DNA from 3 places in the Clostridium felsineum DSM 794 genome. Region 1 is predicted to be linked to each of the others. Evidence: predicted binding sites of a transcription regulator. Region 1 holds the regulator's gene; each other region holds the start of a gene.

The links. The regulator HrcA, encoded in region 1, represses chaperone genes, less so after heat shock. The targets are predictions, from matches to a motif close to TGTTAGCACTCNNNNNNNNNGAGTGCTAACA.
Region 2: the regulator HrcA is predicted to act here: its motif matches at 1,984-2,014, upstream of groES (co-chaperone GroES).
Region 3: the regulator HrcA is predicted to act here: its motif matches at 1,771-1,801, upstream of htpG (molecular chaperone HtpG).

The regions. Positions count from the first base shown of each region.
Region 1 is NZ_CP096980.1:1,913,924-1,918,150, reverse strand. Features, by position in the region: gene dnaK (molecular chaperone DnaK) at 1-1,319, opposite strand, end outside; gene grpE (nucleotide exchange factor GrpE) at 1,340-1,948, opposite strand; gene hrcA (heat-inducible transcriptional repressor HrcA) at 1,964-2,998, opposite strand; gene hemW (radical SAM family heme chaperone HemW) at 3,185-4,227, opposite strand, start outside.
Region 2 is NZ_CP096980.1:1,393,902-1,398,128, reverse strand. Features, by position in the region: gene groL (chaperonin GroEL) at 1-1,581, opposite strand, end outside; gene groES (co-chaperone GroES) at 1,621-1,908, opposite strand; gene CLFE_RS06530 (TIGR01906 family membrane protein) at 2,222-2,893, shown strand; gene CLFE_RS06525 (TVP38/TMEM64 family protein) at 2,902-3,606, opposite strand; gene CLFE_RS06520 (DNA-3-methyladenine glycosylase family protein) at 3,656-4,227, opposite strand, start outside.
Region 3 is NZ_CP096980.1:590,302-594,528, forward strand. Features, by position in the region: gene cls (cardiolipin synthase) at 167-1,699, shown strand; gene htpG (molecular chaperone HtpG) at 1,896-3,770, shown strand; gene CLFE_RS02835 (nitroreductase family protein) at 3,923-4,227, shown strand, end outside.

The DNA.
Region 1 (4,227 bases):
CCTCTTGGTGCTGGTGCTATACCGTCAAGTGAAAATCTTCCAAGACTCTTATTATCTGCAGCCATTTTTCTTTCACCTTGAACTATATTTATCTCAACTGATGGTTGGTTATCTGCTGCTGTTGAGAACACTTGACTCTTTCTTGTTGGTATTGTTGTATTTCTTTCTATTAAAGCAGTAGCAACTCCACCTAAAGTTTCAATTCCAAGTGTTAATGGTGTAACATCAAGAAGTAATACATCTTTTACATCTCCTGTTAAAACTCCAGCTTGAATAGCTGCACCAATAGCAACACATTCATCAGGGTTAACTCCCTTTGATGGCTCTTTTCCTGTGTAGTTTTTAACTGCTTCTTGAACAGCAGGAATTCTTGTTGAACCACCTACTAAAACTACTTTATCTATATCGTTTATTGAAAGTCCAGCATCGTTAAGTGCTTTCTTCATTGGCTCTATAGTATCCTTAACAAGTCCCTCTGTTAACTCATTGAATTTTGCTCTTGTAAGGTTCATATCTATATGTTTTGGACCTGTTGCATCAGCTGTTATAAATGGAAGATTTATATTGGTTTGAGTTGAAGATGATAATTCAATTTTTGCTTTTTCAGCAGCTTCTTTTAATCTTTGAAGTGCCATCTTATCATTTCTTAAATCAATTCCATTATCTTTTTTGAATTCTTCTGCAATGTGATCCATTATCTTTTGGTCGAAATCATCTCCACCTAAACGAGTGTTTCCGTTTGTAGATTTAACTTCAAAAACTCCATCTCCAAGTTCAAGTATTGATACATCGAAAGTACCTCCACCTAAATCATAAACGAATATTTTTTGGTTAGTATCCATTTTATCAAGTCCATAAGCAAGTGATGCTGCTGTAGGCTCATTTATTATTCTAAGAACTTCAAGTCCTGCAATTTTTCCAGCGTCTTTTGTTGCCTGTCTTTGACTATCATTAAAGTAAGCTGGTACTGTTATAACTGCTTGAGTAACAGTTTCTCCAAGATAAGCTTCAGCATCTGCTTTTAATTTTTGAAGAATCATAGCTGAAATTTCTTGTGGTGTATAGTTTTTATCATCTATAGCAACTTTTTCAGAAGTTCCCATTTTTCTCTTTACTGATATTATTGTTTTATCTGGATTTGTGATAGATTGTCTTTTTGCAACCTGTCCAACTAATCTTTCTCCATTTTTTTGAAAAGATACAACGGATGGAGTTGTTCTTGCACCTTCTGAGTTTGCTATAACTACTGGATCTCCACCTTCCATAACAGCTACGCATGAGTTTGTTGTTCCTAAATCAATTCCAATTACTTTTGACATTATAAAACCCTCCTATATATTTAGTTGGCAACTTTAACCATACTATGTCTTAAAACTTTATCTCCTCTTTTATATCCTTTTTGTAGGACTTCAACTATTTCATTTTCTCCATAATTTTCATCTTCTATATGCATAACTGCATTGTGAAAATTAGGATCAAATTCTCCCTCACCAGGTATTTCTTCAATACCTAATTTTGATAAAGAATTTTTAAACTGCTTTTCGACCATCTCGACACCTTTTTTTATGTCATCTAAACTACCCTCTGTAGCAGCAGCTCTCTCAAGATTATCAAGTGTTGGAAGCATTTCATTTATTACATCGCTACAAGCATCTGTATAAATTCCTTCTTTTTCCTTTGCAGTTCTATTTCTATAATTTTCATATTCTGCACTTAATCTTAAAAGTCTATCCTTTACAGTATCTAATTCATTTTTGAGCTTTTCATTTTCATCTTTTAATTTTAGATTTTCTTTATCAAGTTTTTCCTTAGCTGTCTTCAAATCTTTAAGCTCCTTATCAGAAGATTCTTCTTCCACTACTTTTGTATCTTCATTTGAAGCATTTTCTTCTTCATTAGATACATTTTCTTCTTTCATTGTCAAATCTTCATTATTTTTTTCTTGCATAAGCTCACCTCTTACCTACTCACTATTATTCATTTTATTTAAATTATTATTAATCTGGTCTACTACTTCCATAATGACTTTGATTACTTTAGAATAAGGTATCCTTGTTGGTCCTATAATTCCTATAGTTCCAAGTGGTCTTCCATTATACTTATATACTGAAGATACTATACTAAATTCCTTAGCTTCCTCTATATTATTTTCATTTCCAATGTTTACTGTAATTCCATAAGAAGGATTAAACAAATTATCTAATATTCTTCTATCATCAATAACTGATAAAAATTCTTTGGCCTTTTCAATATCCTTAAACTCAGGATAATTGAATATATTCATAGTACCTTCTTTATAAACCTCAGTAGAATCTGCCTCTTTTAAAATATCGTAAAGATTTGGAATTATGCAATCAAATATATGGTCATATTCTTGTAGATCCTTTTTAATATTACTTATAACCTCAAGATTTATTTGTTCGATAGTAAGTCCCTTGAGTCTAGAATTTAATATATTAGTTATTCTCTCAAGCGTACTATTCTCTATAATAGATTTTACTCTAATAACACTATTTTTAATCATACCACTATCTGTAATGAATACACATAGAATCATGTTTGAATCTATATTAATTAAGTTTATTGACTTAATACAACTTTTTTTAGCTGATAATGACTTTACTACACATGTAAGCTTTGTCATTTCAGATACCAAGGACATTGCCTGCTTTACAATTTTATCTATTTCATAAAGTGCACTATCTAATATTTTTGCCTTTATAAGCATTTCTTCTTCTATTGACATGCTTGGTACTTCCATAAGTTTATCAACATATAATCTATAACCTTTGTCTGAAGGCTTTCTTCCAGAAGAGGTATGGAGTTGTTCAATATAACCCATTTCCTCTAAGTCCGCCATTTCATTTCTTATAGTAGCAGAACTTATTCCTAGATCATACTTTTTTGCAATAGTTCTTGAACCAACAGGCTCTCCATTATTTATATAGTCATTAATTATAGCCTGAAGAATCTTGAGTTTTCTTTCCTCCATTTCCATATTATCACCTCTTTATTAGCACTCACTCTCTTTGAGTGCTAATGACTATGTTTATAAAATATCACCTGTCATTACCTTTGTCAACTTTTTATATTTTGATAAAGTTATCTTATTCCTTGTTAGATGTCATTTAAGTTAATTTTATAGTATTTTTCTAAGAATTATTCGTTATTATTCTTTATATCACTACAAAATAAAATCACACATTATAGAATTGGATACTTGAATACCCCTCTCAGATAGGAATAGACGCCTATTATCTAAAATTATCATTTTTTCATCTACGTATTTTTTTATGATATCACCATATACAGTTTTTATATCTACATCAAATTTCACTTTAAATTCTGTTACTGATATACCTTCAGTTTTTCTAAGTCCTAAAAACATGAATTCCTCCATATTTTCTTTAACAGAATTATAATGACTCTCCTCTACCACACTATCACCATTTGAAATTTGTTCTATATATCTTTTCACATCACCTGTATTTCTATACCTCTCCTTATTAAAATACGAATGAGCTGATACACCGCAACCTATATAATTATCAAGTTCCCAATATATAAGATTATGCTTACATTCTTTTTTCTTTAAAGCAAAATTTGAAATCTCATATTGTTTATATCCATTTTCTTTTAAAAAATCACATGCAAAAGAATACATATCTCTTTCTTCATCTTCATCTGGAAGTTTTAATTTGCCACTCTCCCTCATTTTATAATAAGGAGTACTCTCTTCCACTATTAAGCTATAGCTAGATATATGTTCTGGTTTTAATGAATTTATAAACTCTAAAGACCCTTTAAAATCTTGTAAGGTTTGATTTGGAATTCCAAACATTAAATCAACATTAATATTATTAAATCCTAAATCTCTGGCTTCTTTAAAGGTATTCTTAAAATCATTTAACGTATGTATTCTTCCAAGTTTTTTTAAAAGCCTATCCTGACATGCTTGAAGACCTATACTAAGTCTATTTACTCCCATATTTTTAAATGAAATCAACTTTTCTTTTGTAAATGAATTAGGATTACCCTCTACTGTAAATTCAATATCGCTGCTCTTTTTAACCTTGTCTAAAGCATTAGTTAATATATTTAGAGCCTCTATAGATAGAAAACTTGGAGTACCACCTCCAATAAAAATACTTGTAAAAGTTTTATTTAAACTTACTTTTTTTATTTCTTTTGATAAAGCCTCCATGTACGGAATTATCAAATCTTCCA
Region 2 (4,227 bases), 520 kb from region 1:
CTTTTCTTTCTCAGGAATATCTGCTACTGCACATTCTGTTGTAAGGAATGTTGAAGCTACTGATGCAGCATTTTGAAGTGCTGATCTTGTAACCTTAGTTGGATCAACAATTCCTACATTTAACATATCAACATATTTTTCATGTAATGCATCAAATCCAATGCCTTTATCACTTTTTATTATTTTCTCTATAATTACTGAACCTTCAAGTCCTGCATTTGCAGCTATTTGTCTTACTGGTTCTTCAAGTGCTTTAATTATTATATTTATACCAACTTGAATATCTGGGTCTTCAGAAGTTAATTCTTTTACTTCTGGTAATACATTAATATATGCAGTACCACCACCAGCAATTATACCTTCTTCAACAGCTGCTTTTGTAGCTGCAAGCGCATCTTCAATTCTCATTTTTCTTTCTTTTAATTCAGTTTCTGAAGCAGCTCCAACTTTTATAACTGCAACTCCACCAGCAAGTTTTGCTAATCTTTCTTGTAATTTTTCTCTATCAAAATCAGAAGTAGTTTCTTCTATTTGACCTCTTATTTGAGCAACTCTGTCGTGGATTGCGTTCTTGTCGCCTCTTCCATTTACAACTGTAGTGTTTTCTTTAGATATTTTAATGCTTTCAGCACTTCCAAGATCCTCAACTTTTACATCCTTAAGATCTTTTCCAAGTTCTTCAGATATAACTTCTCCACCTGTAAGAATTGCTATATCTCTTAACATATCTTTTCTTCTATCACCAAAACCTGGTGCTTTAACAGCAACACAGTTAAATGTTCCTCTTAATTTATTAACAACTAATGTAGCTAAAGCTTCTCCTTCAACATCATCAGCTATTATAAGTAATTTCTTACCTTGTTGAACTATTTGCTCAAGAAGTGGAAGAATTTCTTGTATATTTGATATTTTCTTATCTGTTATTAATATATATGGATCATCAAGTACAGCTTCCATCTTTTCTTGATCTGTTACCATATATGGACTTAAATATCCTCTATCAAATTGCATACCTTCAACAACATCAAGCTCTGTACCCATTGATTTTGATTCTTCAACAGTTATAACACCTTCGTTGCCTACTTTTTCCATAGCATCTGCTATTAATTTTCCTATTTCAGGATCTGCTGCTGAAATTGAAGCAACTCTTGCTATATCTTCTTTTCCATTAACATTTTTTGATATTCCTTTAAGTCCTTCAACTGTTTTTTCTACAGCAAGTCTTATTCCGCTTCTTATAAGCATTGGATTAGCTCCAGCTGTAACATTTTTTAATCCTTCTCTTATTATTGCTTGTGCAAGAAGTGTTGCTGTAGTAGTTCCGTCTCCTGCTACATCATTAGTTTTTGTTGCAACTTCTTTAACAAGTTGTGCTCCCATATTTTCATATGGATCTTCAAGTTCTATTTCCTTTGCTATACTTACTCCATCATTTGTTATAAGTGGTGAGCCAAATTTTTTATCTAAAACAACATTTCTTCCTTTTGGTCCAAGAGTAACCTTAACAGTATTTGCAAGCTTATCTACACCTTTTTGCATAGCTCTTCTTGCTTCTTCTCCGTATAATATTTGCTTTGCCATTTAGAATCCCTCCCTGAATTATTAACAATTTATGTGGTCTTATTCTTCTACTATTCCTAAAATATCGTCTTGTCTTAAAATTAACAATTCTTGATTATCAAGCTTTATTTCTGTTCCACTGTATTTAGAGAAAAATACTCTATCTCCTGTTTTAACTTGCATTTGAACTTCTTTACCTTCTACAACTCCACCAGGACCTACAGCAACAACTTCTGCCATTTGAGGCTTTTCTTTAGCTGAGCTAGGTAATACTATACCGCTTTTAGTAGTCTCCTCTGCTTCTAATCTCTTAATAACAACTCTGTCACCAAGTGGTCTAATTTTCATTTTTAAACCCCTCCTTAAAAATATGTTAATTTTTTTATTATATTAATTTACTTTTAGTATAAGCTTATTTTAACTTGTTAGCACTCGTTAATCTTGAGTGCTAACACAATTATTATAATAAATAATACTGAATATATTAGCAAATATCAATTTTACCTTATAAGCCTGAATTTGCTAGATATATTTTAATTATAAGTAAATACTTCTTGTTTTTATTGTTTTTCTTACTTTTTCACATATCACTATTTGTGTATAATATTTATTATACAGGAAATAATCATTAAATAAATTTTATATTGTAAGGAATGATTAAATGTCTAAATTATCTAACTTTCTACAAATAATATTATCCATACTTATTTTTACTTTCTTATTTTCAATGATAATAAACTTAACCATAAACTTTAAATATCTTTATTACTATGATATAAAGGCATTAAATATAACATCTAATTTTAACAGTACTGTAGAGAGCTACACTGGGAAAAAGATTGTGTTAAACGATTCTAAAGTTAAAGAAGACTATAACTATATGATTTCTTATATAAATGGAGCTACCCCTAAAAAAACCTTTAATCTACCAAATTTGCCTTCTTCTTCTCATGGTCAAATTCATTTTATGGATGTAGAAAACCTTATAAAAAAAGTTAATATGGCAGCTTTTTCTATATTTTTACCAATTCTAGTTGGAATTATACTGTGCTTTAAAAAAAGAAAAAAACTTTACCTTAAAATCAGCTCACTTATGCTTTTTATTATTCCTATTATCATTGGTATACTATCCTTAAATGGTTTTTCTAATGTCTTTATAAAGTTCCATGAACTGTTTTTCAACAATAATTATTGGCTCTTTGACCCAGCAGATGATCCTGTAATATTAATATTGCCTGAAGAATTTTTTCTTCACTGCTCTATATTAATATTAATATTATGTTTTATACTAGGAGGCATATTAATGAAGCTATACAAATCAAAGAAATTCTAAGATTATTCTCATTTTTTAGACTTTATATTAGATATTTGATTTAATATGTATTTTCCTTTAATAACACCTATACCAAATAAAACAACTGCAATAACAGCTATTATAATCATCATCTTTATATTACCCTTAGTTATTGTATTTCCAAAATAGGCAGAAACAAATATGCCTGGTAGTCTTCCTATTGTAGAATAAAGTATAAAATCTCTACCTTTTACCTCAGTTATTCCACATACATATGCTAAAATATCCTTAGGAAGACCTGGCACTAGATAAATAAGTGTTATTACATACTTTATTTCACCATTTTTAATTAGTTTTTCAAAGAAACTTATATTATTTTTTCCTGATATTTTTTTTACAAAAGGTCTGCCCAATTTGTTGGAGATATAAAAAGCCGCTGCACTTCCTGCTGTTATTCCTAACACAGATATCAGTGTTCCAAGCATTGTTCCATATATATATCCACCTGCAATCTGAATTATTTCACCAGGTATAAAAAATGCGACTACTTGGAAAAACTGTAAAACAAAAAATGCTAAAAAGCTAAACTTTCCATAAGAAAGAATAAAAGCTTTTACTTTTTGCGGACTTTTTAATATATAAAAATACTTAGAATAATATACATATCCAACATATATTAGAAATGCAAGCAAAATCACTCCTAATATATGCAATCTATACTTTTTTAGCTTATTATATAAGTTTCTTATCAAAACCCATCCCTCCCTTAGTAAAAACACATTCTGCTATTGATTATATCTCTTATAACTTCAAATTATTTTCTCTTGCATAATAAAATAAATACTGCTGTGCAAAACCTGATAAATCTCCAAATTTTTCTCTTCCAAAGTCTCTTATTTTTTTCAAAGATACATCCGGTGCAACATAAAGACTCATCATAGCCTTCTTTACCCAGGTATCTACAGGGAATGCTGAGTACTTTTGCATTGAAAAAAGCATTATACAATCAGCAACCTTGGGTCCAACTCCCATAATTTTTTTAAGTTCCTCATGACATTTATCATCATCCAAACTTTTTATATAGTGTAAATTAAACTCTCCATTATATATCCTGTCTACTGTATCTTTTAAATACTTAGCCCTAAATCCTGCCGTACATTCTTCAAAATCCTTCTCAGTAAAGTCATGAAGCTCATCTACTGTAGGAAAGGCATAATATGTCTCACCTTTATATTGAAGCTTCTTCCCTGCCCTCTCACTTATGTTATTTATACATTTCTTTATCATTGGTATTCTATTATTTGCCGAAATTATAAATGATAAAAGCATTTCAAATGGATCTTGTTTTAAAATTCTTATTCCTGATCCGAAAT
Region 3 (4,227 bases), 1.3 Mb from region 1:
GTTCCATTTTTAAAAAAATATATGAGTAATTAGATGTGTAACATTGGGGAATATAATGAATATTTTGGAGTATAATATACTCATTCAAATTAGGCTATTTTTATAATAAAAGTACATATACTAGGATTGATTAAAAAAATATTTATAATTATAGGGAGAAAAGCAATTGAAATTTTTTTTAAAATTCATATTTCATAGAGTTACGTTTATACTTATTTCTGCATTTTTGCAGTTGTTTGTTTTAACCTTTGTGATAATAAAGTTCAATCAATACTTTATTTTCTTTTATGCAATTAATATTGTCTTAAGTATTGTAGCGGTTTTGTATATATTATATAAAAATACAAATCCAGCATATAAGATTGTATGGATTGTACCTATAGTTCTTTTTCCTCTTTTTGGAGGTCTATTTTATTTGTTTTTTGGAGGAAGTAAATTAAGTAGAAGAACTAAGAGAAAAATGACAGTTATAATAGATAAGCTAAGATTTGCAGTAGTAAAGAAAGAAGAAGTATTAAAGGATATAAGGCTTGAGAGTGAAGCTGCGGCTAGTCAATCACGATATATTCAAAATTATTCACTGTTTCCTCCATATAAAAATAGTAGTACTGAATATTTTTCTACAGGGGAAGAGGCCTTTAAAAAAATAAAAGAAGAGCTTAGCAAAGCAAAAAAATATATATTTCTTGAGTATTTTATTATAGGTAGGGGTGTTATGTGGGATAGTGTTCTTGAAATATTGACCAGAAAAGTAAAGGAGGGAGTAGAGGTTAGAGTTATATATGATGATGTGGGATGTTTGTTTACGCTGCCCAATGGATACCACAAAACTCTCGAGAAGATAGGCATTAAGTGCTGCGTCTTTAATCCTGTACTTCCAATAGTATCCTTTAAGTTTAATAATCGTGATCATAGAAAAATTGCAGTAATTGATGGTATAGTTGGTTTTACAGGCGGTATAAATTTAGCAGATGAATATATAAACAAACGTCAAAAGTATGGATATTGGAAAGATACTGTTATTATGGTTGAAGGCGAGGCAGTTTGGAATTTTACTGCTATGTTTTTATCAATGTGGAATTTTTTAAGGGGAATAGATGAAAACTTTTATGATTTTAAAACAGAAATAAAAAAGCATAACACAGTTATAAAAGGTTATGTTCAGCCCTTTGCAGATAGCCCATTAGACAACGAAACTGTATCAGAAATTATATATATGAACTTAATAAATAAGGCAAATAGGTATGTTTATATTACAACACCATATTTGGTAATAGGCAATGAACTGGTAATGGCATTGACTTCAGCAGCAAAAGGAGGAGTGGATGTAAGAATTATCACACCACGTATTCCAGATAAGAAAATCGTTAATGCTGTTACCAAATCGTATTACAAAATACTTATTGAAAGCGGAGTGAAAATTTATGAGTATATTCCAGGCTTTATACATTCAAAAACATATGTTTCAGATGATGAGTATGGTGTAGTTGGAAGTATAAACATGGATTTTAGGAGCTTATATCTTCATTTTGAGTGTGGTGTATGGTTATACAAGACCCAAAGTGTTTATGATATAAAAAAAGATTTTATTAATACATTAAAAAGTAGTTATGAGGTTACAAGAGAGGACATAAAAAAGGTTAAATGGTATAGTACTTTGTGGCGTGTTGTATTAAGAATTTTTGCACCCTTAATGTAAGAAAATGTTTATAACTTTTTTGTTAAATAAGGGAAAATGTATTGACAAAATCTCAATAATTGCTAAAATAAAATTAGCACTCAATGATGTAGAGTGCTAACAAAAGGCAAAGTAAAATAATTCAATAACCATACAATGCATTTTGTTTGGTTATCTAGACATTTAAATATAAATCAAGTGAAGGGGTATGATAAAAATGGCTGTAAAAGAATTTAAGGCAGAATCTAAAAGACTTCTCGATTTAATGATTAACTCAATCTATACAAATAAAGAGATATTTTTAAGAGAACTTATATCAAATGCAAGTGATGCTATTGATAAGTGTTACTATCGTTCGCTTGTTGACACAAATATTACTTTCAATAAAGATGATTTTTACATAAGAATTGCAGCAGATAAAGATAATAAAACTCTAACAATTACTGATACAGGAATAGGAATGACAAAAGAAGAATTAGAAAACAATCTTGGTACTATTGCTAAAAGTGGTTCTTTTGCTTTTAAAAGCGAAAATGAAGCAAAAGAAGGAGTGGATATAATAGGTCAATTTGGAGTTGGATTTTATTCAGCCTTTATGGTAGCAGCAGATGTTACTGTAATAAGTCGTTCCATTGACGCAGATGAAGCTTATAGATGGGATTCAAAAGGTGTAGAAGGATATACTATAGAAGCGTGTGAAAAAGATACACCTGGAACTGAAATTATATTAAAGATGAAGGAAAATACTGAAGATGAAAAGTATGATGAATATTTAGATGAGTATAAATTGAGAGAACTTATTAAAAAGTATTCAGATTTCATAAAATATCCAATAAAGATGATGACTAAAAAGACAAGACCTAAAGCTGACAATGATAAGGAAACAGAAGAATATTTTGAAGATGAAACTTTAAATAGTATGGTTCCAATATGGAGAAAAAATAAAAATGAATTAAAACAAGAAGACTATGATAATTTCTATACAGATAAGCACTTTGGATATGATAAGCCGCTTAAGACCATTCATTCTAATGTGGAAGGTGTTGTAAGCTATAATACTCTTTTATTTATTCCTGCAAGTGCTCCATATGACTTTTACACAAAAGAATTTGAAAAGGGGTTAGAGCTTTATTCAAATGGTGTAATGATAATGCAAAAATGTGGAGATTTACTTCCAGATTATTTTAGCTTTGTTCAAGGTCTAGTTGATTCTCCAGATTTATCTTTAAATATATCAAGAGAACTTCTTCAACATGACAGACAGCTTAAGTTTATTGCTAAGAAAATAAAAGATAAAATTAAGAATGAACTGCTATTAATGGCTAAAAATGATCGTGAAAATTATATTAAATTCTTCGAAAGTTTTGGTAGACAATTGAAATATGGTGTTTATTCTGATTTTGGAAGTAATAAGGAAGTACTTCAAGACTTACTTATGTTCTATTCTTCAACAGAGAAAAAACTTGTAACACTTGATGAATATGTTTCAAGAATGAAAGAAGATCAAAAATATATTTACTATGCATCAGGTGAAAATAACGATAAAATTGAAAAACTTCCGCAGACAGAAGTTGTTAAAGATAAAGGATATGAAATATTATACTTCACAGATGATGTAGATGAATTTGCAATTAAAATGTTAATGAAGTATAAGGAAAAAGAATTTAAATCTGTTTCAAGTAAGGATTTAGGCTTTGAAGCTGATGAAAAAGAAAGTAAAAAAGAAACAGAAGATAATAAAGAATTATTTGATTTTATGAAAGAAGCTTTAAATGGTAAAGTTAAAGAAGTAAGAGCATCAAGTAGATTAAAAACTCATCCAGTTTGTCTTTCAAATGATGGAGAGCTGTCTATTGAGATGGAAAAAGTACTTAAAATGATGCCAGATAGCAATAATGTTAAAGCTGAAAAAATACTTGAAGTGAATACAAATCATGAAATGTTTAATGCTATTAAGACTGCATTTACAGATGACAAAGATAAATTAAAGAAGTATGCAAGTCTTCTATATAATGAGGCACTTTTAATAGAGGGACTTCCTATAGAAGATCCAGTGCAATTTGCAAATGACGTAGCAAGTTTAATAAAGTAGATAGATTAAGATGGAATGTGGAGGCTATTTTCCCACATTCTATTTTTTTATATCACACAATAATAATTATTACTTGATATTAGTTATAAATAAGATTAAGATGTATGTATTAGGACATAATAGTTTAGAAAAATCAAAATGAGGTGATTTAGATGGAAAAGGATTTTTATCAAGTAGTAAAACAAAGAAGAAGTATTTATGGAATAAGTAAAGAAAGTACAATTTCTGATGATAGAATAAAAGAAATAATAGAACTCTTAGTTCAAGAAACACCATCATCTTTTAACTCCCAAAGTTCAAGAGTTGTTATTTTATTTGGGCAAAAACATGATAAACTTTGGGATATTACAAAAGAAGTTCTTAAAAAAATAGTACCAGAAAACAGCTTTAGTACTACAGAAGAAAAAATAAATTCATTTAAAAGTGGATATGGAACAATACTATATTTTGAAGATCA